DNA from 3 places in the Roseateles sp. genome. Region 2 is predicted to be linked to each of the others. Evidence: predicted binding sites of a transcription regulator. Region 2 holds the regulator's gene; each other region holds the start of a gene.

Region 1 (4,085 bases), 660 kb from region 2:
CGAAGGCATTGCCGGCTTCAGCCAGTACGACAAGCTCTACGCCGACGTCGAACGCTGGCTGACTGAGGGCTGGGTCGACTACCTCGTGCCCCAGCTCTACTGGCCGATCGCACAGAAGGCGCAAGCCTTCGGCACCCTGCTGGACTACTGGCATGGCCAGAATCCGCTCGACCGGCATGTCTGGCCCGGCCTGTTCAGCAGCAAGGTGACTGAAAAAGCCGACAGCTGGCCGGTAGAGGAACTCGTGCAGCAGATTGCGCTGCTGCGCGAACGCCGCCCGGGCAGCGGCCATGCCCACTTCAGCATGGTGGCCCTGGCGCAGAACCGCCGCGGCCTGGCCGATGCGCTGCGCCGTAGCAGCTACCCGCAAGCCGCCCTGGTACCGGCCACGCCCTGGCTGAAAACTGCGGCGGCCGAGCCGCCGACGCTGACTCTGGAACGCCGGACGGACGGGCTGCTGCGCCTGCGCCTGGCACCGCAGGCCGGGGCAGGCCTGCAGCGCTATGCCCTGTGGCTGCAGCGCGAGGGCGACTGGGAATTCCTGGCCACGGCCTACACCAGCGGCGACCGCGCCCTCGAACTGGAGCTGCCGGCCGCCGGGCTCAGTGGTCTGGTGCTGTCGGCGCTGGACCGCTGCGGCAACGAGAGCCTGCGCCTGGGCTACCGGCTGTTGTAGCGAACGACACCGTACTCAGAGTGCGCCGCGGGCCTCCAGCAGGTCGACCACACGCACGCCGCTGGCCTTCGGCCGCATGTCCTGCCGCTGCAGGGCAAGCAAGCGGGTCCGACCCAGCATGCGCTGGTCAGCCACCAAGGACTGCAGCAGCGCCGCGTGGTCCACGGCCGGCGCACCTGGCATCAAAGCGAGGCCAAGGCCGGCCCGCTGCAGCCGCTGCGCGCTCATCTGCTGCTCGGTGTGTATGGGCAGAGCCAGCTGCGGCTTGCCGGCCAAGGCAGCGGCGCTGACCATGCCCACGCTGCCGTAGTTGAGTGACAGATCGGCATCCCTGAGCGCCGCGTCGCTCTGCACTGGCCCCGCTGCAAAACGCAGATTGGGGCCGGCCAGGCGCTCGGCCGCCTGCGGTGCCAAGCCTTGCGCATACACCAGGCTGGGCCAGCCCAGACGCTTGAGCGCCGTCATGACCGGGACAAAGTCGGCCTGCTTGGCCTGCAGATAGGCGAACACCCGCGGCACATTACTGCCGGCGCCCCCCGGCCACTCCGGTGCCAGCCCGCGGTCACCGACATAGCTGGCGCCGAGCACCGGCATCTCCGCGTCATAGCCCTCGTAATGCATCAACTCAGGCAAGCTCAGTATGGCGCTGCGCGAAGGCGTGAACAGATCCTGCAAGGTCGCCAGCGGCGGGTCTCCGAGCAAGGCCAGGGCGCGATTGGCATGGCGCAGCAAGAGCGCGTCATAGCCGGCGCACTGCGCCTGCTCGCGCTCCAGCCAGAACTCCATGGGCGGAAAGCTGCCCCGGGTGGGTGGCAGCTCGAAACTATTGCCCACGGCCCAGGCTGGCAAGACCTGACCCCGTGCAGCCAGCAAGGCGGTGGGCGCATGGTCGGCAATCAGCAAATCCGGCTTGAGCTGGGCCCAGAGATTGCGCCAGCCGAGCAGCAGACCGGCGAGGCCTTCGGGGTCCAGCCAGCCGGCGGTGGCCAGCACAGCGCTGTAGTTGCCCAGGCGCGGCGGGTTGACCATCTGGGCCAGCCAGAGCGGCGACTGCAGCACCACAAAGCCTTCGGCGGCGATGCGCCCATGGGCGCGGGCCAGATCGCGCAGCGTGAAGATCACCTCATGGCCGCGCCGACGCAGCTCGCGCGCCAGCATCAGCATGCGGTCGATATGGCCCAGGCCCTGGCCTAACTCCCAAGCCAGAAGGACCCGACTCATGCGCAGGCCTCCGCCGCAGACAGCGCGCACTCGGCCTCGGGCAAACCCGCATCAAAGTATCCCTGCGGCATGAATTTGCGTGTCGGAAAACTTGGCATTTGGACTCTCCGCCCCATGGGCAAACTCATCAAACGTTTGAAAGCACAGGAGTTTCAGATCGGGGCATGGAAATTGCGTTTGCCAAGACCTTTGATCAACGCCACCAAGGAAACCCGTGAACAGTGCACATCGTTTGAGCATTCTCGCTGCCGCTATCGCTGGCCTCGCCACCCTGGCACCTGCCGCCTGGGCCAACCCGACCTTGAGCGTATCGTCCGGCGCCACCGCCGGCGCTTTCGACGCCACACCCAACGAATCCAGTTCGAGCACCCTGGTTTCTTCGTACAGCTACATCGACAACATCGCCGGCACGGGATCTGCCTACGCCTTCTCCAGCGCCACCGGCGCCTATGCCGTGTCCAGCAATGCCAAGGGCATGGCCAGCGCCGCCACCAAGGCCGGCTTTGCCTACTCGCTGCTCAACACCAGCAACGTGACGCAGACCTACACGCTCAAGTTCAAGATCTACGGTGGCTCCCTGAGCACGCAACTGCAGGGCGGGAGCTGGGAGGCTGGCGAGTTTCTGGAGTCGCGCTATGGCGCCTCGGTCCAGATCGGCAACACCGAAGTGTTCAGCAGCAGTGCCAAGCTCAGCGCCAACCAGGACGGCATCGTTCTGGACCGCGAAGGTGCCAACCTGAATGCGCTCGACGATGGCTCGGACGGCTATTACAGCTGGGACGCCTTCTACGTCGAGGTCGATCGCACCCTGGCCGCCGGCGACAGCCTGGAGTTGGCCGCCTACCTGAATGACGAAGCGTATGCCCATGTCGGCACCTATGAAGGCAATTGCGGCGGCAGCAACTACAACACCGTGGGTAGCTTGGTGCCCTTGAGCGGCCTGGAAGAAGGCAGCTGCTACAAAGGCAGCAGCTCGTCCTTCTACGGCGACCCCTTCAGCACTGACGCCATCGGCTTTGAAGTGACGATCAAGACCCCCAACAGCGTGCCGGAACCGGGCAGCTTCGCCCTGGCGGGCCTGGGTCTGGGTCTGGCCGCACTGGCTCGCCGGCGCCGCAACTCGACGAACTGAGGTTCTGCAGCACCGGGGCGCCAGCTCGCAGTGGCGCCCCTGCCTCAGGCCAAGGGCGCAAAGTCACTGAGCGGCAGGGGCAAGGTTTCCGCATCGCCATGGCTGGGCGCCACGCGGGGCAGCAAGAGCTCGAAGCAGCAGCCGGCGCCGGCCTCGCTGTGCAGATGGATCTCGCCGCACAGCACATTGCTGACCAGGTTGTGGCTGATGTTCAAGCCCAAGCCGGTGCCGCCGCGACCCATGCGGGTGGTGAAGAAGGGGTCGAAGACGCGCGGCTGGATCTCGGCGGCGATGCCGCAGCCGTCGTCCCGGATGCGCAGCTTCACATGGTCGGCATCGGGGCATTCGGCCTGGATCTGCAGCTGGCCCTCGCTGCGCCCCTCAAAACCATGGACGACCGCGTTCTGGATCAGGTTGCTGAGCACCTGGCCCAGAGCACCCGGGTAACTGTCCATTTCCAGTGACTCTGGCACCGCCACCTCGACCCGCAAGGGCAGGCGCTTGAGGGTAGGCTGCAAGGTCATCAGGATGTCGTGCACCAAGGTGCCGAGCACGAAGACCCGGCGCTGGGCGCTGCTGCCGTCCACCGCCACCTGCTTGAAGTTCTGCAACAGGTCGCTGGCGCGCTCCAGATTGCCTTGCAAGATCTGGCTGCCCGAGCTGACCCGGTGCAGGAACTTCTGCAGCTGCGAGCGGCGCAGACCGTTCTGCACAGCCGCCTCCATCTGTTCGGCCTCGGCCGCCAGAGTGGTGGCAGCCAGGCGGGCATTGCCAATCGGCGTGCCCATCTCGTGAGCCACTCCGGCCACCATGCGACCCAGGCTGGCCAGGCGCTCGGCGCGCAGCAGGCTGGTCTGGGTCTTGCTGAGGTCGTCGAGCGCCAGCACCAGCTCGGCATTGCTGGCATGGAGCTCGGCCGTGCGCTCTTGAACCCGGTCTTCGAGCAGATCACGCGCCTCCTGCAGCGCCAGAGCGTCACTCTTGAGCCGGGCCTCACGGCGCGCCAGCTCGGCGCCCATCTGCTCGAAGCTGCGGCCGAGCTCACCGAGCTCATCC
Region 2 (4,085 bases):
CTCAGGCGCGGCGACGGCGGTTCAGGCCCAGCACAGCCATCAGGCCCAAGCTCATCAGCAGCAGGGTTTGCGGCTCCGGCACGGCGGCCAGCATGCCCTGGCCGAGCACGCTGTGGGTGACCGCGGTCGGATGGATGCGGTCCCAGAACATATACCCGTCGGGGTTGCTGCAGGTGCTGCCATTGGGCTGGCCGACATAGCCGGTGAAGCAGGCCTCGGTGACGTTGCTCAGGCCGTATTGGGCGGCGTTGTCGACCAGGACCTGCTGCGCGCCCAGGACGTCGAAATAGCGGATGTCGATGCCGGGCAAGGCCCGCAGCTGGCCGATGGCTTGATTCAGGCCGAGGTTGAAGCCCAGGGACAGCAGATGCAGCTGACCCGACAGGCCGGAGGAGAGGCCGCCTGGCGTCTGCCCCAGGTCGGGCAGGCCCGGCATCAGGAAGTTGCGCGCACCCAGGCCGTAGAGGGTCTGGACCGCGCTGCTGAGGTTCTGGATGGCCGCTTGTCCGGTGGCCTGCGAGAAGCCCTGGTACTGGAAGTCATTGGCGCCGCCCCAGAGCAGGTACAACGCCTGGCTGTCGGCGGCCATGCCGGCCAGCCCGGCCTGGAAGGTGCCGACCTGCGAGAGCATGCCGGTGTTTTGCAAGGCGGCCGGGGCGCCTGCAGCCACCGCCGCGCCGTTGAGCCAGCCGGTCTGGGCGCCGCCCCAGGCGTAGTCTTGCAGGCTCACGCCCAGGCCTTGGGCGAGGTGCTCGACGGCCACCGGGCCGTTGGAAAAGCGGCCCTGGAAATAGTTGCCGGGCTGGGGCACGGCGCCACCCGTGGCGCGGTAGAAGTTGCCGTTGTCTGACAGGCTGTCGCCGAAGGCGATCACGCGGCTGTAACTGGAGGCGGTGCTGCTCGTGGCTTGAGCCTCAGTCTGCGCCTGCGAGGGTGCGGCCCAGGCCAGGCCGGCAGCGAGCATCAGCAGGGCGGGCAGGCGAGCGTCAGCTGAGGTGCGGTGGATGGTGTTCACGGCAGACCTTTCAAGTAACGATCCAAGTCGGCGGCATGATGGCATGCCTCGAAATGGGAATCACCTGAAATCGGTGTGCGTGTTCACGTTTGGTGAGCTGCGGTGAACGGGTGAACGAGTGAACAGGTGAATGGTGAGTCGTGGTGTGTTGTTCACCCATTCACCTGTTCACTCGTTCACCACTCACCCTTCAAACCACGCGCCGCATCGTCGTCGTCCCAATATGCATGCCTTCGCGGTACTTGGCGACGGTACGGCGCGCGACCTGGATGCCTTGTTCTTCCAACATATTGGCCAGGGCGCTGTCGGACAGGGGCTTGGCCGGGTTCTCGGCGGCGATGAACTGCTTGATCAGCTCGCGCACGGCGGTGCTGGAGGCCTCGCCGCCGGCCTCGGTGGACAGGCCCGAGCCGAAGAAGTACTTGAGCTCGAAGGTGCCGAAAGGCGTGGCCATGTACTTGGCCGTGGTCACCCGCGAGATGGTCGACTCATGCAGGCCCAGCTCGTCGGCGATCTCGCGCAGCACCAGCGGCTTCATGGCGACGGCGCCGTGGCTGAAGAAACCTTTCTGGCGCTCGACGATGGCAGTGGAGACACGCAGGATGGTGTCGAAGCGTTGCTGGATGTTCTTGATGAACCAGCGCGCCTCCTGCAGCGCGCCGCCCAGGGCGCTGTTGCTGATGCCGCCGCGCGTCTGGCGCAGGGCATTGGCGTAGAGCTCGTTGATGCGCAGCTTGGGCGCGACCTCGGGGTTGATGATGACGCGCAGCTCGCGCCCGACCTTGCGCACGATCACATCGGGAATCACCGCCGGCGCCTGGCCGTGGGCAAAGCGCCGGCCCGGCTTGGGCTCGAGCGCCACGATCAGGGCCTGCGCCTCGCGCAGCAAGGGCTCGTCGGCGCCGGTCAGCAGCATCAGGCGGCGGCTGTCGCGCTTGGCCAGCAGGTCCAAGTGCTTTTTGCAGATCATGATGGCGATCACCTGCGGCGCGCTGCGCGGCAGCTGGCGCAGCTGCAGCACCAGGCACTCGGGCAGATCGCGGGCGCCGACGCCGGCCGGGTCCATATGGTGCAGCCACTTCAGGGCGATGCGCAGGTGGTCGAGCAGGTCCTCGCGTTCGGCCGCGCTGTCCTCGCCCGCGTCGGGGATCAAGGCCTCGGCAATCGACTCCAGGCTGTCTTCCAGCAGGCCGTCCTCGTTCAGGGAATCGATCAGCAGGCGCAGGGCCAGCTGGTCGGATTCGCTCAAGCTCATGCCGGCCATCTGCTGCTGCAGATGTTCTTGCAGGGAAATCTCGGCCGATTCCTGCTCGCTGCGCTCGCCGTCTTCGTCGTTGCTGCCGGAGCCGCTGCCGCTGTTGCTGGGCAGCTCGCGGATGCCGTCGAAATCGTCACCCTCGGTGCCGTTCTCCCAGTCCTCGCGCTCGCTGTTGCCGAAGTCCTCGGCCTTGAGCTCGGGCGTGGCCTCGGCCTCGGCGCCGCCGCCCAGTTCGCGCTCGGCGCCGCTGTCTTCGGCGGCACTGGCCTGGCGCAACTCGGGCAGTTCGGGCGCTGCGACGGCGAAGTCGTCTTCGGTTTCGAGCAGCGGGTTCTGCGCCAGCATCTGCTCGACTTCCTGGTTCAGTTCCAGGGTGGACAGTTGCAGCAGACGGATCGACTGCTGCAGCTGCGGCGTCAGCGCCAGATGCTGACTCAGGCGAACCTGGAGCGATTGCTTCATGGCCGCAGGCCCGGCGCTGTCAGGAGGCTCGCCATCACATCACATGCGGAAATGTTCGCCGAGATAAACCTTGCGCACATCGGCGTTGGCGACGATCTCGTCCGGCGTGCCCTCGGCCAGCACCGAACCCTCGCTGATGATGTAGGCGCGGTCGCAGATGCCCAGGGTCTCGCGCACATTGTGGTCGGTGATCAGCACGCCGATCTGGCGCGCCTTCAGGAAACCGATGATGCGCTGGATCTCCAGCACCGCGATCGGGTCCACGCCGGCAAAGGGTTCGTCCAGCAGGATGAAGCGCGGCTGGGTGGCCAGGGCGCGGGCAATCTCGACGCGGCGGCGTTCGCCGCCCGAGAGCGCCGGCGCCGGGCTGTCGCGCAGCTTTTCGATGCTGAGGTCGTGCAGCAGGGCTTCCAGCAGTTCCTTGATGCGCGGCTCTTTCAGCGCGCGGCCCTGCTCGTCGCGCTGCAGTTCCAGCACGGCACGGATGTTCTGTTCCACCGTCAGTTTGCGGAAGATCGAGGCTTCCTGCGGCAGATAGCTCAGGCCCAAGCGGGCGCGCTGGTGGATGGGCAGGTGCTCGACCGACTGGCCGTCGATGCGAATCTCGCCGGCATCGGCGCGCACCAGGCCGACGATCATGTAGAAGCTGGTGGTCTTGCCCGCGCCATTGGGCCCGAGCAGGCCGACCACCTCGCCGCTGTTGACGCCCAGGTGCACGTTCTTGACCACGCGACGCACGCCATAGCTCTTGGCCAAGCCCTCCGCCTCGAGGCGGCTGCGCACGCCGGATTCCAGCGCCGACACCGGCGCGTTGTGGTGGCCGGCGCTCATGGCGTCTTGCGCGGGCTGAGGCTGGTGCTCGGCTTGAGCTGGATGCCCGAAGCCGGCGTGGCGGCGGGCTCCGAGGCGGCGCCGCGCGGCATCATCACCACGCGCACACGGCCGCTCGGGTGGGGCGAGCTTTGGCCGCCTTCCAAGGTGAACACCTCGCTGCGGTTGTCGAACAGGATGACCGCGCCGGTCACCTCGTCGGCCACGGTCGTGCCTTGCAGGCGCCGCACCACGGCGTTGCCGATGAAGCGCACGGTGTCGCTGCGGGTGTCGTACTCGAGCTGGTCGGCCAGGCCTTCGATGGCCTCGCCCGGAATGTCGCGTGCCTGGCGGAAGCTGACCTGCTTGCCGGTCTGGCCATTGGCATAGACCTGGTGGTAGCCGTCGCCGGTCTCGCGCACATCGAGCTTCTCGGCGCGCAGCACCAGGCTGCCCTTGCTCAGCACCACATCACCGTTGAACTCGGTGCGCTGCTTGGCGATCTCGACGCTGCCGCCGTTCTTGGAGGAAATATTGAGT
Region 3 (4,085 bases), 2.3 Mb from region 2:
CAGCCACTCAAGTGGGCCTACAGATGCAACCTGAAATCACGCCCCTGATTTTTTCCCGCTACGCCAGAGAAGCGCGACCGTTCTCGCGCACTCCCGGACTGGATGCACTGGCTGAGAAAGTCAGGCTCGATTTGGAGCAACTTCTGGGTGAGGAAGCTGCACAACGATCGGTATTCATGGGGCGCCTTGGCTCAAGCAGGCAAGCCAGGTCCCGCTCACTGCGCAGACCACTGGTCGAATTGCTGACACACCCCCACCCCCGCTGAAGCAGACACGGCCTCAAGAACCAGGTCGGCCATGCAAAAGAAGGCGCCGAAACGCCCTCTTTTGCATTCTGACACCGCGAACATTCAGCCGATAGGCGAAGTTCACAGCATCGGCAAATCAACCCTGCTTACGACGGCGAGCCGTCAGACCCAGACCCAGCAGAGCGAAGCCGGTCAGAGCCAGGGAAGTCGGCTCAGGAACACTGAAGAAAAAGGACTGGCTGGCATCCGCTTGGCCAATGAAGTTCCTCTGGTTGCCGCCCGTGGCAGGGACGCCGTTACCGCCGCCGAAGCCGCTACCTTGCCAGCTGGTCGGCTGAACCCATGTACCGTTCGGGCCGTTGGCCACACCCTTGGGGCCGAAGGACAGTGTCGACGACACCGAGGTACCCGCAAGATTCGGGGTAATGAAAGCATTGTTCGTCACAGTCGTGCTGCCCTGAATGCTCGCCAAGGTGGTGCCCGTACCTGGATTGACCGCAGCCTGCTGGGTCAGCACGGTTTGGCCGCCGGTAAACACGCCGCTCAAGATACTCACCCCATCCCCAAAACCCGCCTGATTCACCAGGTTGGCGTTGGGAGCAGTATCCAGGTAGATGTTCCAAGTACCATTCAGCGGGGTGATGGTCACGAAATTGCAAAGGGGATCAACGCAAGTCACCACCTCTTGGAAGTGAGCCTTGACCGTGAGTTCATAACCGGCAGCGCCTGTACCTTTGACCAGATTGGGCGTCGAGAACGTACTGCCGTTGGCATCAAGAATCGCCGTTGCGAACGAGTTGTAGTACACATCGATGACATCCTGTTTGCCGGCAATGTTGCCGGAAGCAACGGCCTGAATGTCATACCCCTTGACCAGCACCGACGAGGACGAGGTCCAGTCAAAGCCGCCAAAGTTGTTCAAAACGCCGTACGGCGTCACAAAGGTCGCCGCTTGAGCCGACACCACGGCAGCCAGGAGGGCGGCTGCCGCCAGGAGTTTTTTGCTTGCTTTCATCAGATGCTCCGAAAATACAAAGAGAGAGACGCCTCACCCTTGCACATCAATAAGCATGACTCATGCCAAAAAGAAAAATTCCTTGAGTATCAAAACCTTACAGACAAAAAATCCAGAACCCCCAAGAACTAGGGATAGCTTTGGAAACCCACCCGACACCCGCAATCGAGGGATGGACTTGCAGATCCGCGAACTGAATCACCAAAGAAAAAGGGTGCCGAAGCACCCTTTTCAACCCTCAGTTCAATCGCAGCACCAAGGCCCCGATTGAACACCCGCCATTCATTAGGCTTGCTTACGGCGACGAGCCGACAGGCCCAAGCCCAGCAGAGCGAAGCCAGTCAGAGCCAAGGAAGTCGGCTCAGGCACGCTGAAGAAGAAGGACTGGCTGGCGTCAGCCTGACCCACGAAGTTGGGCTGGTTACCACCAGTGGCAGGCACACCATTGCCGCCGCCGCCGATGCCGCTACCTTGCCAGCTGGTCGGCTGAACCCAAGTGCCATTCGGGCCATTGGCTGCACCCTTGGGGCCGAAGGACAGAGTGGACGACACCGTGGTGCCATTCAGATTCGGGTTGATGTAGGCATTGTTGGTGGTGGTCGTGTTGCCCTGGACGCTGGCCAAGGTCGTACCGGTACCGGGATTGACAGCAGCCTGCTGGGTGAACACGGTCTGACCGCCGGTGAACACACCGCTCAGAATGCTCACACCATCACCAAAACCGCTCTGGCTCAACAGATCAGCATCAGCGGATGTATCCAGGAAGATATTCCAGCTGCCGGTCAGCGGGGTGATGGTCACGAAGCTGCAATCGGCAACCACGCAAGTGACCAGTTCCTGGAAGTGAGCAGTGACCGTGACTTCATAGCCCGCACCGCCTGTGCCCTTGACCAAATTGGGCGTCGTGAAAATGCCGCCGTTGGCGTCAATGATGGTCGATGCAAACGAGTTGTAGTACACGTCGATGACGTCTTGCTTGCCAACAAAGTTGCCGGGAACACCTGCACGGGTGTCATAGCTCTTGACCAGAACCGACGCGGACGAAGTCCAGTCGAAGCCGCCAAAGTTGTTGAGAACACCGTCGGGGGTGTTGAATGTTGCAGCGTTGGCCGAACCCAGCAAAGCCAGCAGGCTCAAACCGGACAGAAACTTCTTCGTTGCTTTCATGGTATTTCTCCTGAGATTGGTGGGAATCGCTCCCTGGCTAACGAAATGCACACATCGTGCCAGAAGGAAAAATTCATTCAAAAACAACAGCTTAGACACCAAAGCCAATCAAATGGTCGCCACCACGCTCGAGCCTGTAAAGAATTTCGACAAGGCATATTCACAGTTTTGACTGGACAGCTTTGAACTCAGCACCACTCGCAAACGCCGGGTCATCTGCGGCCAACTTCTTCAGTTGCGTTTGTGACTGGTCCTTCTGCCCTGCGGCAAGCAGGTGCCGCGCTAAGTTCAAGCGAAACTCCGAACTACCGGGCACCATTGCTACAGCCTTCTGCTGAAGTTCTACAGCTTTGGAATACTCTCCAGCGGCTGCATAGACCTCAGCAACGGTGTCCATGACGCCAGGACTGTAAGGCTGCAATGCCAGCGCCTTTTCCGCATACTCTCGTGCTTTGGCATCCTTGCGCTTGAGCGCTAGCGTGGCAAGGTTATTCAAGGCGGCCACATTTTCGGGCTGTACTTTGAGCACTTGGGTATACCAACGCTCTGCCTGCTCGGGCCGGGAACGAGCAAGTTCTACGTCCCCAAGATAAAACAAGAACAAGGCATCTGTGCCATAAGCCTTGCTACGCTCCTGAGCGAATTTGTCAGCCGCATCCAAATCCTTGCCGTTGAGCAAGGCTTTGTGGAGCTTCATCGCGACTTCGCTGCGTCGGAAGTCGACATTCAAGGCCTGCCTGTACCAGCGCGCCGCCGAAGGCCATGCCTTTTGGAAAGATGCGACATCCCCGGCCAAAGCGTAACCAAAATAGTCTTTGGGCTGTTCGCGTTGGACTTGCAAACAGAATTTCTCAGCCTCTTCCGCACGCCCCGAACCCACCAAGACTGAGGCCATGGCCGCCTGAGCGTCCTGCATTTGAGGCTGCACCAGCAAAGCCTTCTTCAGAACTGAGATCGCCTGAGCAGGCTCGCCCTTTGCCACATACAAGCGCCCCAACGCCATCAGGGGTACAGGCGAATTCGCCTGCAAAGCCGACCATTTGCCGAAACTGGCTTCTGCTTGGTTGAAATCACGCCCCGCCATCTGAACCGTACCCAGAATTCGCAAGGCCTCTGGGCGACCCGGAAACTGCGTGACGGTGTCCTGAGCCAATGTCAGTGCCTTCTTGACATTGTTTTGATCCAGATAGACGCCTGACAAATGCTCACGTGGCGAAATCTCTCCTGGAAGAGCCTTCACCGTTTCTTCTAGGAGGCCAGCCAACTCGGCGAGCGGCGCCCCACGTTGCGCCCGCAAGCCAATGGCCGCCATGCGAGCCTGAAGGTTCTTGGGGTTCTCCACAGCCATACGATCAAAGCGAGCAGTGGCCGCATCAAATTTTCGTTCTTTCAGGTCGAGATCAGCCAAGCCACGCGCCGCAGGGAAAGACTGTGAGTCAATCTTGAGCGCGGACTCAAACGCCATACGAGCCTTGTCCGCGCTGCCCTTTTGGACCTCGATTTGACCGCGCAAGTTCGCAGCATCGGGACGTTGCGGCTCCTTCTTTTCCAGCACTGCAACCGCTTCAAGCGCCCGCTGGTAGTCCTTCTTGCCCATCAAAGAGCTGATCAGCGCCAAATCGGAGGTGACGGAATTCTCTTTTTCCGAAATAGCC

Evidence for each region. Region 2 encodes sigma-54, which starts transcription at its own class of promoters, with help from an activator protein. Its sites were predicted from a motif close to TGGCANGNAANCTGCTTT; they were not measured.
Region 1: ACQY39_RS02000 (PEP-CTERM sorting domain-containing protein) is a predicted target of sigma-54. The motif match lies at 2,058-2,075, and genes of this name have one in related genera.
Region 3: pepA (flocculation-associated PEP-CTERM protein PepA) is a predicted target of sigma-54. The motif match lies at 1,314-1,331, and genes of this name have one in related genera.

The regions. Positions count from the first base shown of each region.
Region 1 is NZ_OZ253537.1:454,024-458,108, forward strand. It holds gene ACQY39_RS01990 (glycoside hydrolase family 10 protein) at 1-676, shown strand, start outside; gene ACQY39_RS01995 (glycosyltransferase) at 692-1,897, opposite strand; gene ACQY39_RS02000 (PEP-CTERM sorting domain-containing protein) at 2,112-3,029, shown strand; gene ACQY39_RS02005 (ATP-binding protein) at 3,074-4,085, opposite strand, start outside.
Region 2 is NZ_OZ253537.1:1,116,402-1,120,486, forward strand. It holds gene ACQY39_RS04950 (SGNH/GDSL hydrolase family protein) at 2-1,015, opposite strand; gene ACQY39_RS04955 (RNA polymerase factor sigma-54) at 1,206-2,735, opposite strand; gene lptB (LPS export ABC transporter ATP-binding protein) at 2,775-3,566, opposite strand; gene lptA (lipopolysaccharide transport periplasmic protein LptA) at 3,563-4,085, opposite strand, start outside.
Region 3 is NZ_OZ253537.1:3,390,262-3,394,346, reverse strand. It holds gene ACQY39_RS14650 (nitroreductase family protein) at 1-266, shown strand, start outside; gene pepA (flocculation-associated PEP-CTERM protein PepA) at 385-1,263, opposite strand; gene pepA (flocculation-associated PEP-CTERM protein PepA) at 1,549-2,529, opposite strand; gene prsT (XrtA/PEP-CTERM system TPR-repeat protein PrsT) at 2,591-4,085, opposite strand, start outside.